DNA from 2 places in the Rhodopseudomonas sp. G2_2311 genome. Region 2 is predicted to be linked to the other one. Evidence: predicted binding sites of a transcription regulator. Region 2 holds the regulator's gene; the other holds the start of a gene.
What was found. Region 2 encodes PhoB, which activates phosphate uptake and scavenging genes when phosphate is short. Its sites were predicted from a motif close to TGTCATNNANCTGTCAT; they were not measured.

Region 1: VRZ08_RS11100 (alkaline phosphatase) is a predicted target of PhoB. The motif match lies at 2,313-2,329, and genes of this name have one in related genera.

Annotation. Positions count from the first base shown of each region.
Region 1 is NZ_JAZDRK010000006.1:20,083-26,054, reverse strand. It holds gene VRZ08_RS11105 (putative bifunctional diguanylate cyclase/phosphodiesterase) at 1-503, shown strand, start outside; gene VRZ08_RS11100 (alkaline phosphatase) at 516-2,273, opposite strand; gene argG (argininosuccinate synthase) at 2,516-3,853, opposite strand; gene VRZ08_RS11090 (phosphatase PAP2 family protein) at 3,954-4,733, opposite strand; gene VRZ08_RS11085 (hypothetical protein) at 4,730-5,230, opposite strand; gene VRZ08_RS11080 (HD domain-containing protein) at 5,230-5,823, opposite strand; gene rlmN (23S rRNA (adenine(2503)-C(2))-methyltransferase RlmN) at 5,827-5,972, opposite strand, start outside.
Region 2 is NZ_JAZDRK010000014.1:2,100-8,071, reverse strand. It holds gene pstS (phosphate ABC transporter substrate-binding protein PstS) at 1-14, shown strand, start outside; gene pstC (phosphate ABC transporter permease subunit PstC) at 225-1,226, shown strand; gene pstA (phosphate ABC transporter permease PstA) at 1,228-2,091, shown strand; gene pstB (phosphate ABC transporter ATP-binding protein PstB) at 2,088-2,909, shown strand; gene phoU (phosphate signaling complex protein PhoU) at 2,933-3,649, shown strand; gene phoB (phosphate regulon transcriptional regulator PhoB) at 3,723-4,436, shown strand; gene VRZ08_RS17345 (GcrA family cell cycle regulator) at 4,786-5,295, opposite strand; gene VRZ08_RS17340 (aspartate aminotransferase family protein) at 5,772-5,972, shown strand, end outside.

The DNA.
Region 1 (5,972 bases), on a different contig from region 2:
TGCTCTCGGTGGTGATGGATGCGCTGAAGCAGTCCGGCCTGCCGCCGCGCCGGCTGGAGCTCGAGATCACCGAGACGCTGCTGCTGGAAAAGAGCAGCCAGGTGCTGGCAACGCTGCATGCGCTGCGCGCACTCGGAGTGCGGATCTCGATGGACGATTTCGGCACCGGCTATTCGTCGCTGAGTTATTTGCGCAGCTTCCCGTTCGACAAGATCAAGATCGATCAGTCGTTCGTCCGCGGGCTGTGCGACAACCGCGAATCCCAGGCGATCGTGCGCTCGATCATCAGCCTCGGCAACGGTCTCGGCGTCACCATCACGGCCGAGGGCGTCGAAAGCGAGGCGGAGCTGAGCTGGCTGCGCGCCGAAGGCTGCCAGGAAGCGCAGGGCTTCCTGTTCAGCCAGGCCCGTCCCAACGCCGAAATCACCGGGCTGCTCGACCTGCAGCAGAGCGGTGCTTCCGCCGGTGCAGAGTTTGCGATGGGATCGGCGCGGGTGGCTTAAGCGCGCCGCCTGCTACTTGGCCTCGGCGCCGAGGCCAAGCGCGTCGGCCATCACCCGGAACACATCGGTGTTCTCCAGCGAACCGCGAACGCGCTCGCTGCCGGGGCCGGCGGCGGTCAGGATCACGTCCTCGCCGGAGTGAACGCTGGCGTTCATCATCGCCGGCAAATTGCCGATGCGCAGCACCGCGCCGGGCACGCCCTTGTACTTGTCGTTGGCCTTGAAGGTGCCGGGCTTGTCGCCCGCCTCGGTCGGCTGGTTCGGGCCGTCGAGCTTCGGCCGCAGCGTCTCGTAGTGATCCGGCAGGCTGGCGGAGAAGATCGCCAGGCGCCGGCTGACATCGACGCGCTCCGGATAGCCGTCCGCATCGGGCGCCGGATAGTTCGGAAAGCCGGCGCGCTCGTACACGCCGATCCGCTCGCGCAGCGGCACGTCGTCGCCCTCGGCGAGATCGTCGCGCACGGTGCCGACCAGCGCGTTGGGATGGTTGTGATCCGCCACCACCAGGATCAGCGTGTCGTCGCCGCGGGCCTTGGCCCAGTCGCGGGTCTGGCGCACCGCATTGTCGAGCATGATGGTGTCATAGACGGCGCGCTCCATGTCGAGTGCATGGGCGTATTTGTCGATCAGGCCGGATTCGACCATCAGGAAGAAACCTGCGTCGTTCTTCGACAGCACGTCGAGGGCGACCGCGACCTGCTGGGTCAGATCAGGCTGGTCCGGGTTCTTGGCGACCCCGCCACCTTTGAGGAAGCGGCGGTCGAGGACGCCGTCCATGTTGCCGGGCGCGAACAGGCCGAGCAGTTTTCGCGGGCCGGTCTTGCTCGCCGCGTCGAGGTCGGTCGCATTGGTGGCAACCGCGTAGCCGGCGTCGCGGAATTTCGCCAGATAATCGATATCGTCCTTACGCTTGCCGTTCGCGGCTTTCGGCAGGAAGTAAGCGGCGCCGCCGCCCATCAGCACGTCGGGCTGGGCGGCGTAGAACTGCGCGACGATGTCGTCATATGCCGCGCGGCGGCGGGTGTGGGCGATCACCGCCGCGGGCGTCGCGTCTTCCACTTCGGTGTTGGTGACGATGCCGATCGACAGCCCGAGCTTCCGCTTGGCAAGCGAGGCCAGCGTTTCGACCTTGGGATCGTCGAGCGGGTCGGGGGTGCGGTCGGCATAGACCCCCATCGCGTTGACGGCGGCCTTGTGGCCGGTCGCATAGGCGCTGGCCGCATTGGCCGAGTCGGTGATGATCGAGTCGCTCCCCGCGGTCGACACCAGCGCCATCTGCGGCATGTCGTCGATCGCCAGCTTGCCGCCCGCGCGGCCTTCTTGGATGCCTTTCGACAGCAGACGCGCCGCCACCCGATGCGCCGGCGACAGACCGTCGCCGACAAACAGGATCACGTTCTTGGCCCGCCGAGGCCCGGTGTCGTACACGGTCCAGCTCACGCTGCGGCGCGTAGCGCCGTCGCCGGCCTCGATGCTGTAACGACCGGGTTTGTTCAGCGTGACGTCGCGGAGCAGCAGTGCGGACCGGGGTTGTCCCGCCTCTTGCGCGATCAACTCCGGGGCTTTGCCGAACACGGCCGCGGCGTCAGCACCATTGATGGTGAGGCTGGCTTTGTCCGCGGCGACTTCACCGGCGAACTCGACCTTGAGGTCGAACCTGGCGCCGGCCAGAATCTCGGCGCGGTCGATTGGGTAAATGGTTTGAGCCGAAGCGGCCGAAACGAACATCAGCGACGCAAACGCCGTCGCGACAACATGCCTGGTCATCATCACGGTCCTGATTGATGCGCGGGACCGTATGAGCGGCAAATGACGGTTGGATGACGCGGCCGCGTGGTGGTGGATGTGTGCTCGATCTTAGTGACTAACCAAGCATGTCATTCCGGGGCGCGCGAGCGTCAGCTCGTGCGATCCCGGAATCTCGACGTTCGGGGTACCGCCGGTCGTTCAACAACCTCGGGATTCCGGGTTCGCTCGCTCCGCGAGCGCCCCGGAATGACGGTGAGCTGCTACTAGCCCTTGTCGTTTTCCAGCTGCGGGATTGGGGTGCCTTCGCCGGACGACAGCAGGCCGGTCTTGGCGTAGAGGCCGAGCTTGGCGCGGGTGTCGGTGATGTCGAGGTTGCGCATCGTGAGCTGGCCGATGCGGTCCGCCGGCGTGAACGGCGCGTCCTCGACCTTCTCCATGCTCAGCCGTTCCGGCGCATAGGTAAGGTTCGGGCTCTGGGTGTTCATGATCGAGTAGTCGTTGCCGCGGCGCAGCTCCAGCGTCACTTCGCCGGTGACGGCGCGGGCGACCCAGCGCTGCGCGGTCTCGCGCAGCATCAGCGCCTGCGAGTCGAACCAGCGGCCCTGATACAAGAGCCGGCCGAGCTTCATGCCGTTGATGCGGTACTGCTCGATAGTGTCTTCGTTGTGGATGCCGGTTACCAGCCGCTCGTAGGCGATGTGCAGCAGCGCCATGCCGGGCGCTTCGTAGATGCCGCGGCTCTTGGCTTCGATGATGCGGTTTTCGATCTGATCGCTCATGCCGAGGCCGTGACGGCCGCCGATGGCATTGGCTTCGTAGAACATCGCGACCGGATCCGTGAAGGTCTGGCCATTGAGCGCGACCGGCTGGCCTTCCTCGAACCGCACCGTGACCGCCTCGGCCTTGACCGCGCAATCGTCGCGCCAGAACGGCACGCCCATGATCGGGTTGACGATCTTGATGCCGCTGTCGAGGTGTTCGAGATCCTTGGCCTCGTGGGTGGCGCCGAGCAGGTTGCTGTCGGTCGAATACGCCTTCTCGGCGCTCATCTTGTAGGCGAAGCCGTGCGAGGTCATGAACGCCGACATCTCGGCGCGGCCGCCGAGTTCGTCGATGAACTGCTGGTCGAGCCAGGGCTTGTAGATCCGCAACGCGGGGTTGGTCAGCAGGCCGTAGCGGTAGAACCGCTCGATGTCGTTACCCTTGTAGGTCGAGCCGTCGCCCCAGATGTTGACGCCGTCTTCCTTCATCGCCGACACCAGCATGGTGCCGGTCACGGCGCGGCCGAGCGGGGTGGTGTTGAAGTAGGCGATGCCGCCGGTCGAGACGTGAAAGGCGCCGGCCTGGATCGCCGCGATGCCTTCGTGCACCAGCTGGGTGCGGCAATCGACCAGCCGGGCCTTCTCGGCGCCGAACTCCATCGCCTTGCGCGGGATCGCGTCGTAGTCCGCCTCGTCGGGCTGGCCGAGGTTCGCCGTATAGGCGAACACGCGGGCGCCCTTCTGCTTCATCCACAGCAGCGCCGCGCTGGTATCGAGACCCCCTGAGAAAGCGATGCCGACGTTTTCGCCCTTGGGCAGGCTTTTCAAGATCGTAGTCATTGGAAGTCCCAATCGGTTGAAGCAGTTGCGGTTGCTGCGCGCATACCAAACTTCGCGGCCAGCGGCACGCGTTTAATCGCGGCGGAGGAACGGATGCGGCTCAGGCGGCCGGCGCCGGGCCGATGTCCTGGCCGCGCCATTTCTTCAGCCGCAGCCTGTACAGCGGCCAGAACGCCCGGGTCAGCGCCGCGTCGATCGCCTCGTCCGAGGTCCGGCTCCAGGCCCAGCGGTAGATCAGTGCGTAAAGCAGCCAGATCACCAGAAAGGTGACGAGGCCGGCGATCGCGACGTCCGTGAAGAAATGCCCGCCGAACGCCATCCGCAGGCCGCTGGTGACGGTGCCGAAGGTGAAGGCCGCCGCATAGGCGTAAGGACGCACCGCCGGCGGGGTCAGGGCCGCGGGCGCGAAGGTCCAATAGGCGGTGGCGCCCTCGCCGGAGAAGAACGAGCAGTTCTTCGGGCAGGCGCCGGAATTGTCCCACCACGCCTTGAACTGCCACGGGCCGTTGAATTCGGTCACCGCGGCCGGCCGCGGTCGGCCCCAATGGCTCTTGAAGGTCATGTTGGTGAGGACGCCGGCCGACAGCGTGATGCTGATCAGCAGAAACGCGACCGTGCGGCCCGGCATCACCAGCGGCCGGTCCGGGCGGATCATCTTGTAGACCAGCGCGAAGATCGACGGCGCCGCGATCGCCCAGGCGATCCACATCGCAAAATCGCGGGCGAATTCGAGATCCGGCATCGCGCGCATCGGGAAGGTCTTGGCGGCCGTGTCGTAGAACAGGCCGGCCAGCCACAGGTCGAGGCCCGGAAACAGACCGAACGTCAGCCCGATGCCGGCGAACAGCGCCAGCGCGATGAGAAGTCCGTTGCGGTTCATGGGGCGCGGTTTACCGGAGGCGGTGCGGGTTGGGAAGGCGGCAAGGGCGCGCGCCGGCGGGGCGGATCGCGCCAGGCACCGGCGTTGCGGCCGGCGACCAGCCAATACACCATGCCGCCGACGATGCCGGCCCCGGTCATGATTTCGAGGTGGCGGCGGATGATGCCGTCGAAATGCAGGGTCGCCGGATCGAATGGCACCAGGCCGAGATAGCATGCGACCCCGACCAGCGCGCCGCCGATCGCATAGGCCAGGGCGCTGCGGATCGAAAACGCCTCAGTGATCAGCACCACCACCAGCGCCGGCAGCAGCGCAAAGCCGGACACAAAGATGAAGCCGAAGCCCATCACGATGTTCAGCGCATCGGTGTCGATCGGCCCGTCGGCGATCTGGCTGAGCTCAGGAAACAGCAGCATCCCGACCACTACCAGGCCGGCGGCGATCGAGGCGAACAGGAAGCCAATCGCGATCACGAACAGGCGGCCGAGCAATGCCATTAGTCGGGTGCTCCGGAGGCTTGCTGAGCTGTCATCCGCGCCCTTGTGTCGTTGTCGAGTTCGGCGCGGATCGCACCGATCAGCGGGTGAACCGCGGTGTGCTTGGTGCCGTAATCGAGATTGAACGCGTAGTCGAAGTCGGTCGGGTTGAGGCCCTGCGTGTGCTGTAGGATGGTTTCCAGCTTATCAAGCCCCTTGGCGAGCCGCCCTTCCGGCGAGGCTCCGATCTCGTAGTCGTGCCACAGAGCCAGAATCTCGGCGCGGCGCCTATCGTCGAGCGGCTGCGTCAGAGTTTCGATATCGGCGCGCTCCCGTGCGGCTCTGTCGTCGCCCTCGACTTGAGCCACGGCCGGCACGTCGCCGTGCAGGGCTTCACCGAGGTCGTGGACGATGCAGATCTTCAACAGGCGGGCCACATTGATATCGCCGAGCCCGTCGGCGAGCAGCATCGCCATCAGGCACAAACGCCAAGTGTGTTCGGCGGTGCTTTCGGGGCGGCCGGTGGACGTGTACCCGCTGCGGATCACGCTTTTGAGCCGCTCGGCTTCGCGCAGGAAGGCGAGCACGCCCTTGATCTCGTCGGCGGGCAGCATGGATCAGTCCGTCATCGCCATCGCGCGCAGCGCGTTGCGTTCGCGCACCGACAGCTTTTCGGTCTCGGATTTGAGCTGACCGCAGGCGGCCAGAATGTCGCGGCCGCGCGGGGTGCGCACCGGCGACGAGTAGCCGGCGTTGAAGATGT
Region 2 (5,972 bases):
ACATCAAGAGCTGATAGTCTGGCGTCTGGCTGCGATCCGGCTCCGTCCGGGTCGCAGCACGACGTTCACGCGAACGGCGGACCCCGAGGCGTCATAGACTCGGGCTCCGGCTTTGCACCGCAGTCGGTGCTGGCGCGACCCTCGATCGCGCATCCGGTTTTCAATTCAGATCTCCAGCCGCGAGGCGCGGTTTCGGCCCTGCAGTAGGCATGAGGAGAGTTAGCGTGGCGGACATGGCGGTTGAGACGACCGGGTTGCAGACGGCTGCCGGACCTTACGACCGGGCCAAGGCCCTGAGTGCCTTCAAGCTCGGCGACAAGACCTTCTACTGGACGACGCGCGCCTGCGCGATTTCGGTGCTGCTGATCCTCGGCGGCATCATCATCTCGCTGATCGTCGGTGCCTTGCCGGCGATCCGCGAATTCGGTCTCTCGTTCCTCACCACCTCGCGCTGGGCGCCGGCCAACGATCCGCCTGTCCTCGGCGCGCTCGGCCCGATCTACGGCACGCTGGTGACGTCGCTGATCGCGATGATGATCGCGATCCCGGTCGGCCTCGGCATCGCGATCTTCCTGACCGAGCTTTGCCCGATGTGGCTGCGCCGCCCGATCGGCCTCGCCATCGAGCTGCTCGCCGGCATTCCGTCGATCATCTACGGCATGTGGGGCTTCTTCGTACTCGGCCCGTTCCTGGCCTATCACTTCCAGCCGGCGATGATCGCGCTGTTCGAAGGCGTGCCGGTGCTCGGCGATATCTTCGCCGGTCCGCCGTCTTATCTCAGCCTGTTCAACGCCTCGCTGATCCTCGCCATCATGGTGCTGCCGTTCATCACCGCGATCTCGGTCGACGTGTTCAAGACCGTGCCGCCGGTGCTGAAGGAAGCCGCCTACGGCGTCGGCTGCACCACCTGGGAAGTCGTCCGCAGCGTCGTGATCCCCTACACCCGGGTCGGCGTGATCGGCGGCGTGATGCTGGCGCTCGGCCGTGCGCTCGGCGAAACCATGGCGGTGACCTTCATCATCGGCAACTCGTTCCGGATCTCCGGCTCGATCTTCGCGCCCGGCACCACGATCTCGGCGGCGATCGCCTCCGAGTTTGCCGAGAGCGACGGCCTGCACCAGTCCGGCCTGATCCTGCTCGGCCTGCTGCTGTTCATTCTGACCTTCCTGGTGCTGGCGGCCGCCCGGCTGCTGCTGCTGCGGCTCGAACTGAAGGCGGGCAAGTAAGATGTCGCCGATCCATCTCGACAACCCGATCTACAAGCGGCGTCACCGCAACGACCTTGTGATCAAGGTGCTGTGTTCGGGGGCGGCGCTGTTCGGCGTCACCTGGCTGGCGCTGATCCTGTTCACGCTGTTCTGGAATGGCCTTGCCGGCCTCAATCTCGAAGTGTTCACCCAGAACACGCCGCCGCCCGGCTCAAGCGAGGGCGGTCTTCTGAACGCGATCGTCGGCTCGGTGCTGATGACCATTCTGGGCGTCGGAATCGGCGCGCCGCTCGGGCTGTTCGCCGGTACGTATCTGGCCGAATACGGCAAGTACGACAAGCTCACCTCGGTGATCCGCTTCATCAACGACATCCTGCTCAGCGCCCCCTCGATCATCATCGGCCTGTTCATCTACGGCGCGGTGGTGGTGACGATGGGCCGGTTCTCGGCGCTCGCCGGCGCGCTGGCGCTGGCGGTGATCGTGATCCCGGTGGTGGTGCGCACCACCGAAGACATGCTGCTGCTGGTGCCGAGTTCGCTGCGCGAAGCCGCCTCGGCGCTCGGCCTGCCGCGCTCGCTGGTGATCCGCCGGATCGCCTATCGCGCCGCCCGCGCCGGCCTGATCACCGGCATCCTGTTGGCGACCGCGCGCGTCGCCGGCGAGACCGCGCCGCTGCTGTTCACCGCGCTCAGCAACCAGTTCTTCAGCCTGGATCTGACCAAGACGATGGCCAACCTGCCGGTGACCATCAACAACTTCGTCCAGAGCCCCTACGCTTACTGGAAGCAACTCGCCTGGACCGGCGCGCTGCTGATCACCCTGACCGTGCTTGCCCTGAACATTGGCGCGCGCATCATCGGCGCCGAGAGGACCACGAAATGACCGAGATCTCGATCGCCACCAGCGTTCCGTCCGCGATGCCGCCGATCGGCGCCCAGCCGGACGGCCCGGCCAAGGTGACCGTGCGCGACCTCAATTTCTACTACGGTCAGAACCACGCCCTGAAGCACATCAATCTGGCGCTCGCCACCAACCGCGTCACCGCGTTCATCGGTCCGTCGGGCTGCGGCAAGTCGACCCTGCTGCGCATCTTCAACCGGATGTATGATCTGTATCCGGGGCAGCGCGCCGAGGGGCAGGTGCTGCTCGACAACACCAACATCCTCGACCCCAAGCTCGACCTCAACCTGCTGCGCGCGCGGGTCGGCATGGTGTTCCAGAAGCCGACGCCGTTCCCGATGACGATCTATGAGAACATCGCGTTCGGCGTCCGGCTGTACGAGAAGATCTCAAAGTCCGAGATGGACGGACGTGTCGAGAAGGCGCTGCGCGGCGCGGCGCTGTGGAACGAAGTCAAAGACAAGCTCAACGCTTCCGGCCTCAGCCTGTCGGGCGGTCAGCAGCAGCGGCTGTGCATTGCCCGCACCATCGCGGTGCGGCCGGAAGTGATCCTGTTCGACGAGCCGTGCTCGGCGCTCGACCCGATCTCCACCGCCAAGATCGAAGAGCTGATCGACGAGCTGAAGGAACAATACACGATCGCGATCGTGACCCATAACATGCAGCAGGCGGCGCGCGTGTCGGAGTCGACTGCCTTCATGTATCTCGGCGAGCTGATCGAGTTCGGCCCGACCAACAAGATCTTCACCTCGCCGAGCGATCGGCGCACCCAGGACTACATCACCGGCCGGTTCGGCTGACGCGGCGGGCGAGGAGCACGGATATGGGATTCGAACATACCACCAAGGCGTTCGACGGCGATCTGCAGGATCTGACCCGGCTGGTTGCGGAGATGGGCGGATTGGCCGAGCGCCAGATCGTCGACTCGGTCGATGCGCTGATCCGGCGAGACGTCGCGCTGGCCTCGCGCGTGGTCGCGGCCGACGCCGAGATCGACCAGATGCAGCGGAGTATCGAAGAGCGCGCGGTGCTGACCATCGCGCGGCGTCAGCCGATGGCGATCGACCTGCGCGAAATCGTCGGCGCGATGCGCGTCGCCACCGATCTCGAGCGGATCGGCGATCTGTCGAAGAACATCGCCAAGCGCGTCAACGCGATCGACAACGACTTCCATCCGTTGAAGCTGATCCGCGGCCTCGAACACATGACCGATCTGGTGCAGTCGCAGGTCAAGGCCGTGCTCGATGCCTACACGGCGCACGATCTGCCGGCCGCGATGGTGGTGTGGAACGGCGACGAGGAAGTCGACGCGATCTGCACCTCGCTGTTCCGCGAGCTGCTCACCTACATGATGGAAGATCCGCGCAACATCTCGTTCTGCATCCACCTGATGTTCTGCGCCAAGAACATCGAGCGGATCGGCGATCATGCGACCAACATCGCCGAGACGGTGTTCTACATGATCGAGGGCCAGCAGATCATGGACAAGCGTCCGAAGGGCGACATGACCACGTTCGCCAACGCGACGCCCGGCAACTGACGCTGCTCTGGCGGCCGGCCCGCCGGGCCGGCGCCATGGGACGGATCGAGACGACACTGAGACGAGGACGACGATGGCTGCGCGCATTCTGGTAGTTGAAGACGAGGAAGCGCTGACGACGCTGCTGCGATACAATCTGGAATCCGAAGGTTACGAGGTCGAGACGGTGGCGCGCGGCGACGACGCCGACACCCGGATGAAGGAGCGGATTCCGGATCTGGTGGTGCTGGACTGGATGCTGCCGGGCCTGTCCGGCATCGAACTGTGCCGCCGCCTGCGGGCGCGCAGCGACACCAAGCAACTGCCGATCATCATGCTCACCGCGCGCGGCGAGGAAAGCGAGCGCGTCCGCGGGCTCGCCACCGGGGCGGACGATTACATCGTCAAGCCGTTCTCGGTGCCGGAGCTGCTGGCGCGGGTGAAGGGCTTGCTGCGCCGCGCGGCGCCGGAGCGGCTCGCTACCGTGCTGGCGTATGGTGATCTCGAGCTCGATCGCGACAAGCGCCGGGTGGCGCGGTCCGGTCGGCCGATCGATCTCGGCCCGACCGAGTATCGCCTGCTCGAATTCTTCCTGGAGCACCCGGGCCGGGTGTTCAGCCGCGAGCAGCTGCTCGACGGCGTCTGGGGCCGCGATATCTATATCGATGAGCGCACCGTCGACGTGCATATCGGCCGTCTGCGCAAGCTGCTCAATATCGGCCGCGAGCAGGACCCGATCCGCACCGTTCGCGGCGCCGGCTACGCCCTCGACGACCGCTTCGCCAAGGTCGAAGGCAGCCCGTCGTAGTTGTTAGCAGGTTTGCGACGTCGGGTGGGCAAAGCGAAGCGTGCCCACCAAGACACTCGTTTCAAATCACGATGACCGCGAGCGTGATTTAGCGACACGTGGGAACGACGCGATGGCGGCGTTTGTCGACTCTATCGCTTTTGCAATCGTTCAGCCGCGGCCTCAGCCCAACATAGCAGCGTCATCCTCCGCGAAGGCGGAGGATCCAGTACTGCAGTGAGTGGGGGGAAGTAACCGACGCTCTGGAATACTGGGTCGCCCGCTTTTGCGGGCGATGACAGTTTGGAGGTATGGCGCAGCCCTGCGCTGCACGCGCGGTTTGCCGCGGCCTCGGGCAGGCGGCGTCAGTCTAGCGCGTGGTCTTGGGAGCTGCGCGGCGGCGATCGCCGACCGGCTGATAGGCGATGCGCGAGTGATGCGCGCAGTAGGGCAGGCCCGGCAGCGACTTGCCGCCGCAGAAGAAGAATTCCGGGCTCGACGGATCGCCGACCGGCCAGTGGCAGGTGGCTTCGTTGAGTTCCAGCAGCGACAGGCGCTGGTTCATCGGAACCACGTTGTCGAAGGCGATCGGATCGGGCTCGGCTTCCACTTCGAAAGCGTGCGCCAGCGCGGTGTTGCCGCGCGCCACCGGGCGGGTCACCCTCATCATCTGCTGCACCGGGCGCGCCTTGCGCGGCCGCGGCGCTGCCGACGTGGGGCTCTTGGCCCGGCCCGACAGGCCGAGGCGGTGGACCTTGCCGATCACGGCATTGCGGGTGACGTTGCCAAGCTCGGCGGCAATTTGACTCGCCGACAGCCCGCCCTCCCACAATTTCTTCAACTGCTCGACGCGCTCGTCGGTCCAGGTCAATGCCGTCATAGTTCTATCCCTTCCTGCCGCGGGCGCCGAAGGGCGGCGCGGAACCGCGGCTGTGAGGTCGTCAAAATCTCAGCTGTCAGAATCCCTTAGCGCTCGCCGGACGACCCTTGCCGCCCCGGCGTTACGCCTCATCCGAGAACTCGAAATGGATTACAAACCGCGCACGAGATGTCGTACCCGACAGTCAAAAGGCTACAATATGCCGTGACTCGCGCGCAAGAGTCCGACCCGGTGCGTCCACACCTTCTCCTGTGAGTGAGTCCGCGAAGCCACAACAAACAGCGCGAGTGCTGCTTTCTGGCAGCACTTCGTCGAAGCTCCGTGTTGACAGTGAGTTCGACGCTTCTAGAATAATCCCACGTGCCGCCTGGAAAGGCGGCACGTTTCGTTTCCGGGGTACGTTGTCCCAGACTGCGTTCGTGTCATGCGCGTGACGCGGCCGGCCGGCGGCCCGCTATTTTCCGATCGGATCGGCCATGTCTCAGAGCGCTTCAACGTCCCATCTCCTCCCGGTTTTCGCCAGAGCGGATGTCGCGTTCGAGCGCGGCGAAGGTGTCTGGCTGCACGGAACTGATGGCGAGCGCTACCTCGACTTCACCAGCGGCGTCGCCGTCAACGCGCTCGGCCATTGCCATCCGCATCTGGTCGAAGCCTTGCAGCAGCAGGCGACCAAACTG